DNA from 3 places in the Solwaraspora sp. WMMD1047 genome. Region 3 is predicted to be linked to each of the others. Evidence: riboswitches for the same ligand, from Rfam matches in the RefSeq annotation. Region 3 holds a riboswitch; each other region holds the start of a gene.
The links. Region 3 has a riboswitch for cobalamin ahead of O7627_RS32260 (iron ABC transporter permease). Riboswitches for the same ligand answer to the same signal wherever they lie in the genome.
Positions count from the first base shown of each region.

Region 1: linked by a shared signal. The riboswitch ahead of O7627_RS26500 (CbtB-domain containing protein) and the one ahead of O7627_RS32260 (iron ABC transporter permease) in region 3 are both predicted to bind cobalamin.
Region 2: linked by a shared signal. The riboswitch ahead of cobN (cobaltochelatase subunit CobN) and the one ahead of O7627_RS32260 (iron ABC transporter permease) in region 3 are both predicted to bind cobalamin.

Region 1 is NZ_JARUBL010000001.1:5,812,124-5,815,390, reverse strand. Features, by position in the region: gene O7627_RS26510 (precorrin-2 C(20)-methyltransferase) at 1-949, shown strand, start outside; gene O7627_RS26505 (cobalt-precorrin-6A reductase) at 850-1,698, opposite strand; cobalamin riboswitch at 1,771-1,944, shown strand; gene O7627_RS26500 (CbtB-domain containing protein) at 1,977-2,171, shown strand; gene O7627_RS26495 (CbtA family protein) at 2,187-2,984, shown strand; gene O7627_RS26490 (hypothetical protein) at 3,034-3,267, shown strand, end outside.
Region 2 is NZ_JARUBL010000001.1:5,816,392-5,819,658, forward strand. Features, by position in the region: gene O7627_RS26515 (precorrin-8X methylmutase) at 1-350, opposite strand, end outside; gene O7627_RS26520 (precorrin-3B synthase) at 347-1,669, opposite strand; cobalamin riboswitch at 1,736-1,861, shown strand; gene cobN (cobaltochelatase subunit CobN) at 1,941-3,267, shown strand, end outside.
Region 3 is NZ_JARUBL010000001.1:7,055,606-7,058,872, forward strand. Features, by position in the region: gene O7627_RS32255 (ABC transporter ATP-binding protein) at 1-405, opposite strand, end outside; gene O7627_RS32260 (iron ABC transporter permease) at 402-1,457, opposite strand; cobalamin riboswitch at 1,545-1,740, opposite strand; gene O7627_RS32265 (YcaO-like family protein) at 1,787-3,163, opposite strand; gene O7627_RS32270 (YcaO-like family protein) at 3,103-3,267, opposite strand, start outside.

The DNA.
Region 1 (3,267 bases), 1.2 Mb from region 3:
GATCGTGCCGAGCCCGGCGAGCGCGGCCGCGACCGCCGCGGACGCCGGCCCGGGGAACGCCGCCGTGGCCGCCGGATCGGACGACGCGGCGCCGGCCGGGAAGCCGCCGGACCGCGGCGAGGTCGTGGTGGTCGGTCTGGGGCCGGCCGGTCCCGGCTGGCGGACGCCGGAGGTGACGCGGGCACTGCGGGAGGCCGAGCATCTGATCGGGTACGGGCCGTACGTCGACCGGGTTCCGCGCCGGCCCGGGCAGCACCGCCACACCTCGGACAACCAGGTCGAGGCCGACCGGGCCCGGCACGCGTTGGAGCTGGCCCTGGCGGGGTCGCGGGTCGCGGTGGTCTCCTCGGGCGATCCCGGGGTGTTCGCGATGGCCACCGCGGTGCTGGCCGTCGCGGCCGATGACGATCGGTTCGCCCGGGTGCCGGTCCGGGTGCTGCCGGGGCTGACCGCGGCCCAGGCGGCGGCGAGTCGGGTCGGCGCGCCGCTCGGCCATGACTACGCGGTGTTGTCGCTCTCCGATCGGCTCAAGCCGTGGCCGGTGATCGAGGCCCGACTTGCCGCTGCCGCCTCGGCCGACCTGGTGATGGCGATCTACAACCCGGCCTCGGCGAGCCGGCGTTGGCAGGTGGCCGCCGCCCGTGACCTGTTGCTGCGGCACCGGGCCCCGGGCACCCCGGTGGTGGTCGCCCGGGACGTCGGCGGGCCGACCGAGTCGGTCACCCTGGTGGAGCTCGGCCGGCTCGATCCCGACACTGTGGACATGCGCTGCCTGCTGATAATCGGCTCGTCGACCACCCGGGTCACCCGGCGGCCGGACGGTACCGCCGTGGTCTGGACGCCCCGCGACTACCCCGCCGACGGCCCGGCAGTGCCGGCAGGCGGTCCGGCGGTGCCCGCCGACCGCCCGGCTGTGCCGGATGGTGGCCCGGCCGCGGCGGCCGGCTGAGCGGACCGGGCCAGCCAGTCGAGTGCCCCGGCGACATCGGAGACCACATCGGCCGGCCGGCTGGCCGGGTCCGGCGGTGGCCGGTCGATCATCACCACCGGTAGCGAGAGCTCCCGGGCGGCGGTCAGCTTGCCGATTGTCAGCGAACCGCCGCTGTCCTTGGTCACCAGCACCTCGATCCGGTGCCGGCGGAGCAGTTCGGCCTCCCGGGCGGCGTCGTACGGGCCCCGGGAGAGGAGGACCCGGACGTTGGCCGGGACCGGCTCGTCCGGCGGGTCGACGAACCGGGCCAGGAACGACAGCTCGGACCGGCCGGTGAATTCGGCCAGGTGCTGCCGGCCGGTGGTGAGGAAGATCCGCCGCCCGAGCTGGGGCAGGAGGGCCGCGGCCTCGGCGTAGCCCGGCACCCGGTGCCAGCGATCGCCCGGCTGCGCCGTCCATCCCGGACGTTCCAGCCGCAGGTGGGCGGCGCCCACCTCGGCGGCGGCGACCACCGCGGCGGTCCGGATCCGGGCCGCGTACGGGTGGGTGGCGTCGATGACGGCGGTGATGCGTTGCTCGGCCAGCCACCGGGCCAGCCCCGCCGGACCACCGAACCCGCCGATCCGGACCGCGCCCACCGGCAGCCGCGGATCGCGTACCCGACCGGCCAGCGAGGAGATGATCATCACGTCCGGCCGGGGTACCAGCGTGGCGGCCAGCTCGCGGGCCTCCGCCGTGCCGCCCAGAATCAGGACCCGGGTGCTCATCCGGGCACCATCGCACACCCGTGGGCCGGCGGCCGGGCTGGCCCGACCATTGTGGCGGGGGCTGACCGGCGGCTACGCTGCCAGAGCCGCGGTGTTCGGGAAGCCGGTGTGAATCCGGCGTGGTCCTCGCCACTGTGACCGGGGAGTGCTCGTCCGCTCCGCCACTGGGTCGATGCCGATCTGGGAAGGCTGGACGGGCGCGGTGATCCGGGAGCCAGGAGACCGGCCGCGGCACAGCAAGGTAATCGCCACGAGGAATGGACGAGAGGATTACCGCGATGCCCCCTGTCACCGTGCCCGCCGCGACCGCGCCGATCCGGGTGCCCGCCCTGGCCTGGCTCGCCGTCGCGTTCGCCGTCGCCGTCGTCTACCTGGTGCTCCAGGAGAACGGCGCCGTGCTGGCGAGCTACGCCGAGTACGTACACGAGTTCACCCACGACGGGCGCCACGCGCTCGGCGTGCCCTGTCACTGAGCCCGGGGCGCTCCGATGCGGACTCTGACGCTTGGTTTCGTACTGCGCCGGGGCCTGCTGGCCGGCCTGATCGCCGGGCTGCTGGCTGCCCTCGTCGCCCTGCTCCTGGTCGAACCCGCCATCGACGCTGCGCTGGTGGTCGAGGAGGCGCGCTCCGCCGGCGAACCCGGCGGCCACGAGCATGAGCTGGTCGGCCGTGCCATGCAGGTGGTTGGCGGGATGGTCGCGGCGGTGCTGGTCGCGGTCAGCCTCGGCCTGGTGCTGGCCGTGGTCTTCGCCCGGGTCCGGCACCGCCTGCCGGGCGGCACCGACCTGGCCCGGGCCGCGGTACTGGCCGGGTGCGGCTTCGTGGCCGTCTCTCTGCTACCCGCGCTGAAATACCCGGCCAATCCGCCCGGCGTGGGCGACCCCGCCACGGTGACCACCCGCACCTGGCAGTACTTCAGCCTGATCATCGCGGCGGTCGGTTTCACCTGGCTGGCGTTCCTGGTCCGGGACGGGCTGGCCGGCCGGGGCTGGTCCGGGTCGCACGCCGCCGCCGGGGCGGTGCTGGCCGGGGTGCTCGGCAACCTGCTGGTCCTGGTGGCCTGGCCGGCGACTCCCGATCTGGTGCCGGCGGACGTGCCCGCGGGGCTGCTCTGGGAGTTCCGGCTCGCCTCCATCGCCGAGCTGGCCACCCTGTGGGCCGGTCTCGGATTCGCCTTCGGGCTGTTGCTGACGCCGCGCACGGCGGCCGGCGGCGGCGCGGGTACAGCGACGGACCCGGGCTCGACGCCGGACCCGGCCACGGTGGCCCCACCGGCCGCCGGCTGATCCGGCGGGCGGGGTGGCGCCGCCGCCCGGTCGGCCGCTGGGCTGCGTGCTGACGTTGTGCCGGGGCTGTTGCTGCGGCACCGCACGCAAGCACCCGCAGGTGGACCATGACGGACAGCTCGACCAGTTGCGGCACGGCGTCGGCGCGGCGGACCGGGTGCGGCGCAGCGAGTGCCTGAACGTCTGTGACCGGTCGAACGTCCTGGTGGTACAGCCGACCCCGGCGGCCCGGCGGGCTGGCGCGCGTCCGGTGTGGCTCGCCGAGGTGCTGGACCCGGTGGTC
Region 2 (3,267 bases), 1.2 Mb from region 3:
TCGGCCAGCCCCGGCACGTCGGGGTGTCGCAGCGTGCAGATCACCTCGTTGCCGGCCGGCAACCGGGTCCGGGTGATGCCGGCGGCGACCATCGCCGCGTCGCACAGGATCGGCGCCCCGGCGGCCAGCGCGGCCCGGCCGCGCCGTACCACGTCCGGGGCGGCGGCGATGTCGTCGACCAGGTCGACCATGCCGCAGGCGTGCACCATCCGCACCGCCACCTGGGCCAGGTCGATGGGGAGCCGGGCCAGGTCGGTCTCCGCCCGGATGGTGGCGAACGAGCGGCGGTAGATCTCCGCCCCGTCGCGGACGTAGTCGTAGTCCGGTCCGGCCGGGGGTGGGGCGCTCACCGGGGCGTCCTCGCCTGGGCGACCCGCTCGGCCAGCGGTCCGGGCGGCGGTGGGCCGCCCGGGGCGGTCACCGCGTAGCCGTCCCCGGTCGCCACGGCCACCGCAACCGGGCCGGCCGGCAGACCGCACCGCCGCTCGCAGCCGGCCCAGTGCATCCGCAGCCGGCGCCCGGCCGCCGAACCGCCGAACGACTCGCCGCCGGTCGGCTCGCGGCCGTCCGGGACCGGGCCGGCGGCGGCGACCGCCGAGGCGGCGTCGGCCCGGACGTCGGCCAGTGACCGCGCGCAGCCGGGCCGGCCGGCGCAGGCGCTGACCCCGGCCCACGGCGAGGCGGTTTCGACGATCAGCCCGGCCGCGTCCATCCGGGCCAGCAGGCCCATGACCGGTTGCGGCCCGGCGTCGGCCACCACACTCCGCCACGGTGTCACCACGAGCGACCCACCCTCCACCTCGGCGGAAATCTCCGCGAGCAGCCTGGCCTGGTCGGCCCGGAGGCGGCCCAGCCGCGCGCCGGCCACCACGCAGAGCCGACCGTACGGGGCGGCCACCGCCCCCGGAGCCGGCGCCGGGTCATCGGTGATCTCCGGCACCCGCCCGGCGGGCGCCGCGAGCGCCCCGGCCGGGCGGTCGGCGCTCGCCGCCGCGAGTGTTTCGGCGAGCCGGGCCGGGCCGCCGGACAGGTCGGTCACCCGCCACACGGCGGCCGGCTCCGGTTCGGTGGCGCGCAGCCGGAGGAAGCCGTGGGCGGCGGCGACGAGGCCCGGCACCGCCCGGACGATCGGCATCCGCAGTCCATGGTCCCGGCCGGCCAGCAGCAACGCGCCGGTGTCGGCCCGCCAGCACAGATCGGCGCCCAGACCGGCCACGTCACCCCGCCCGTCGTCCAGCGCGAACAGGAACCGCCCGCTCAACGCCGCCAGTGCCGGCTCGGCCCGCACGGCCCGGTCGAGCGCGCGGACCAGTTCCCGGATGTCCGGCCGGCCGGCGCCGTCCCGACCACTCAATGGTGAGGCGAGGATGTTGCGGACCCGCTCGTGGGTGGCGGTGGGGAGCAGCCCGGCGCCGGCGAGCCGGTCGGCCAACCGGGCCGCGGCGCCACCCGGCGGGATGCCACGGATCTGCAGATTCGCCCGGGATGTGAGTTCCAGCGTGCCGTCGCCGTACTCCGCCGCACAGTCGGCCACCGTCCGCAGCTGCGCCGGATCGAGCTGCCCGCCTGGCAGGCGTACCCGGATCAGGCCGCCGTCGGCGGCCTCGTGCACCCGCAGCGCGCCGGGGCACCGGTCACCGGCGGAGCGAGGCGGCACGACGTCGGGCATGGCGACATCGTAGAGTCGGGCCACCGGCGCAACCCCGCGCCGGCCCAGCAGCACGCGGTGGACACGGAGGAACCCGGTGTGAATCCGGGGCGGTCCCGCCACTGTCACCGGGGAGTGACCCCCACGCGAGACCACGGCTCGACACCGAGCCGGAAGGTCGGGGCGAGCGTCGATCCGGGAGCCAGGAGACTCCGGCCAGCGCGCACGACGACCACGGGCGCGGACCCGGGGAGGAGTCACCCATGCTCATCGTTGCCGGCCGGGTCACGGCATGATCCTGCTGCTCTCCACATCGGACACCGATCTGCTCAGCGCGCGGGCCAGTGGCGCCGACTACCGGCTGGCCAATCCGGCCCGGCTGGAACGCGGTCCGGCCGACCTGCCCGACCTGCTCGCCGGCGCCGACCTGGTGCTGGTTCGCATCCTCGGCGGTTACCGGATGTGGTCGGAAGGGCTGGACGCGTTGCGCGCCAGCGGCGTACCGGTGGTGATGCTCGGCGGTGAGCAGACCCCGGACGCGGACCTGATGGCCCGCTCCACGGTGCCGGTCGGCACCGCCGCCCAGGCGCACGCCTACCTGGCCCAGGGCGGTCCGGACAACCTGCGGGAGCTGTTCGGGTTTCTCTCCGACACGGTCCTGCTGACCGGGTACGGCTTCGCGCCGCCGGTCGAGCAGCCGAGCTGGGGTCTGCTGCCGCGCGAGCCGGCCGGCCCGGACGGGCCGGTGATCGGCATCCTCTACTACCGGGCGCACCAGATGAGCGGCAACATCGCCTTCGTCGAGGCGCTCGCCGACGCGGTCGACGGCGCCGGCGGCCGGGCGCTGCCGATTTTCTGCGCCAGCCTGCGCAATCCCGAGCCGGAGCTGCTGGCCACGCTCGGCCGGGCCGACGCCCTGCTGGTCACCGTCCTGGCCGCCGGCGGCACCCGGCCGGCCGACGCCGCCGCCGGCGGGGACGACGGCAGCTGGGACGTCGGCGCGCTGGCCGCCCTGGACGTCCCGATCCTGCAGGCACTCAGCCTGACCGCCAGCCGGTCCACCTGGTCGGCGAGCGACGACGGTCTCTCCCCGCTGGACGCGGCCACCCAGATCGCGGTGCCCGAGTTCGACGGCCGGCTGATCACCGTTCCGTTCTCGTTCAAGGAGACCGACGCGGACGGGCTGCCCCGCTACGTGGCCGATCCGGAACGGGCCGGCCGGGTCGCCGGGATCGCCGTCCGGCTCGCCCGGCTGCGGCACACCCCGCCCGCCCGGCGCCGGATCGCGCTGGCGCTGTCGGCGTACCCGACGAAGCACGCCCGGGTCGGCAACGCGGTCGGGCTGGACACCCCGGCCAGCGCGGTCGCGCTGCTGCGGGCGATGGCCGCCCAGGGGTACGACGTCGGCCCGACCGAGGGACCGGACGCGCTACCCGGCCTGGTGCCCGCCGACGCGCCGCCTACCGACTCGCCGCCCGCCGACGGGCACGCCGCGGCTCCCGCGCCGGACGGGGACCGGCTGATCCATGCCCTGATCGCGGCCGGCGGCCACGATCAGGAGTGGCTGACCGAGGAGCAGCTCGCCGGCAACCCGGTGCGGATCCGATTGGCCAGCTACC
Region 3 (3,267 bases):
GGCCCGCCCGGTCAGATGGGCGGCATGGACGCGCTGCAGGCAGGCGGCCATCCAGGCATGATCGTCGGCGGTGTCGGATTCGAAGGCCCGCTTGTGCGGGGTGAGGCCGAGGGCGACAACGTCGTCGACGCTCATCTCCAAGGCGTGGTCGCGTTCCTGCAACACGACGGCGAGTCGCCGGGCCAGCGTCTTGGGGCGCATGCCCGGCACGCTCTCGTCGTCCAGCCGGACGTCACCCGGATACGGCCGCAGCGCGCGGTAACCGGTGCGCAGCAGAGTGGTCTTCCCGGCGCCGTTCGGGCCGAGGACGCCGGCCAGGGCGCCGCGCCGGACGGTGAGTGACACCTCGTGGACGAGGTCACGGCCGCCGAGGTGCACAGTGACGGTGTCGAATTCGAGGATCATCCGGCGCCGTCCGCGACCCTGCGGCGCAGCAACCAGAAGAAGAACGGGCCGCCGCACAACGCCGTCAGCACGCCGAGCGGGAGCTCCCGGGGAGCTGCCACGGTCCGGGCGGCGAGATCGGCCAGCACCAGGAACGATGCGCCTGCCAGCATCGCCACGGGCAGCACGATTCGATGGTCGCTGCGCCCCAGGACGAGCCGTACCGCGTGCGGGGCCATCAGCCCGACGAACCCGACGGCCCCGGCCCCGGCGACGGCTACCCCGGTGATCAGGGAGCCGACGACCAACAGCAGGGAGCGTTCCCGGGTGGTGTCCACGCCGAGGGTGGCGGCGGACTCCTCGCCGCCGGTGAGCGCATTGAGTGCTCGCCCCCGAGCCTGCAGCACGACCCCACCGGCGAGTACGACGGCGATGGTCAGGGCCACGATGTCCCAGCGGGCGCCGGCGACGGTACCGAGCAGCCAGAACAGCACACCGCGAACCGCCTCGTCGTCGGGGGAGGTGATCACCAGGTAGCTTGTCGCTGCCGACAGCACGTACGACACCACGACACCGGCGAGCACCATCCGCACGGGTCCGGTCCTCCCACCGCCGCGGCCGAGCGTGACGACGAGCAGCACCGACAGCAGCGCGCCCAGGAACGCGCCGGCCGGCAGGGCATACACACCCCAACTGGACAGCACGCCGAGCAGCGCCACGGCGGCGGCCCCCACCGAGGCGCCGGAGGAGACGCCCAGCAGGTAAGGGTCGGCCAGCGGGTTGCGCAGCAGTGTCTGCATGACCGCGCCCACCGCGGCGAGCCCGGCGCCGACGGCGGCGGCCAGCGCCGCCCTCGGCAGGCGTACCAGCCATACGATCTGCTCGTCGCCGCGTGGCCAGGTCACCGCGACCGGGTCCAGCAGCAGCCCGCCGGTGTGATTCCAGGTGACCCCCCACACCGTGGTTGCCTTGACCTGGACCGGCCCGAGGCTGACCGCCGCGGTCAGGCAGGCGGTGGTGACGACGAGCAGAACACCGATGACGGCGATGGACGGCAGCCTACGGGCGGGCACGCCCGCGCCCACCAGCCATCAGGCGTTGTTGCGGGTGCCTCCGGGGAGGCATGACATCGACCACGGTTTCTCCACACCTCGTAGAGCCGTTGCACAGCAAGTCGTGGTCGGTCTTCTGACTCCCGGATCGTCGCGGGCACCCCGCCTTCCCGGGCCGCAAAGCCCAGTGGCGTCCTGTACGGGTACACACTTCCCCGGTCACAGCTGCGAGGGCAGTGCCGGATTCGCACCGGCTTCCCACTACCGCGACTTGGTTCGGACGACCGGAAGGTAACACATGCCACGCATGCCACGCACCTGCCGACCTGCTGCGTCCCGTCGCCGTGGGATCAGTGCGGCAGCGGCGTGAGCCGCAGCGCGCCGGCGTCTGCGAGAGCCTGCCCGAGCCGAGCACCGCCGAGAAGCGGGAACGCGGCCGCAGCATTGCTGTAAAGGCCGGGGACGACCACCCGCACGACCCGCAGCCCGGCCGCACGAACATCGGGTGTGGTCACGTTGACGGCGACGACGTCGAAACCCTTCGCGCGTACGGTGTCGACGAGCAGCCGGGCACGAAGGGTTGCCGTGGCGGCGGGCTGACCGGGGCTGATCGGTGCCGGTTCGGCCGGCCATCCGTCCACGACTTCGATCAGCGCGTGTGCCAGCCGCGGATCGAGGTATGCCTGCATGTGGCAGCCGGGGTCGGTGGCGTCGTGCCAGTCGCTGCGATAGTCGTCGAGGTAGGCGCGGTCGGCGCGCCAGGGTTTCAGTGGGCTGCCGGGGGTTGCGGCCACGGCGGCGAAGGCACCGTGGGGATCGTCGAGATCGCGCATCACCATCTGGATGTGCAGCGCCTCGGCCAAGGCTTTGCCGGCGGCGGTGTCGCTGTCGGGGTGGCAGGCGGTGCCGAGGGTGACGTATCCGTCGGCGGTGTCGTGCACCAGTGCTCCGAGGACCGGCATCCCGAGATCGGAGGGGAAGCGGCAGAGCCTTGTCCGCAGCTTTCCATCGGCGCCGGCGGCCAGGCCCGCCAGCCGGTCCGGCATCGGCAGACGCGTCCCGGTGCGGCTGGTCATCCAGGTCAGGGTCATCGCGTCCCGTTCGATGGCTTCGGCCAGCGCGCTGGCCACGGCGGCGTCGGTCGAGGTTCCTGCCCCGATGCCGGCGTACGCCGTGGCGACGGTGGCGGGCAGGTCCCGGAACAGGTAGCTCGTCCACACCAGTGCGGCCGGAACCCAGACCGGTCCGCCGTCGGGCAGCCGATGGCCGCAGACCCACTCGGCGGGCAGATCGTGGGTGAACGGCACGAACGGAAACCCGGCGGCGGTGTACTGGCCGGTCGCGTACAGCGGCAGCCCTGCCGGGTCGATGGCCTGCTCACCGCAGTCGGTCAGCGTGCGCCACGACGCGACACGCAACCCCGGCGGGACCAGGTTGCCGCAGTAACGTTCGACGGCTTCACCGAGCGCTGCGCCGGTGGCGGCGCCCGGATCCCACAGCGCCGCGCCCATGCCGGACGGGTCGCTGCGCCACCCGCTGAACGCCGTCGTGTCACTGATGACCGATCGGACCAGGTGCAGGGCCTGCGGCAGGCGGGGGTGACGAGGATAGGGCTCGATGCGGCTGACCACTCCGGTGCGGGGGTCGACGAGCGGGCTTCCCGAAGTCACGAGTACGGAAGGGGGTCGAGTACCAGGTTCTCCTCGCGCAGCGGTGCGGGCGCCCACCCGAGGCGGGCCGGTTCGTCGTACAGCCGCGCGACGCCGAGCAGCGGGAACGCGGCAGGTGCGTAGGCGGCCAGGCCGGGCACGACGACTCGTGCGACGTGCAG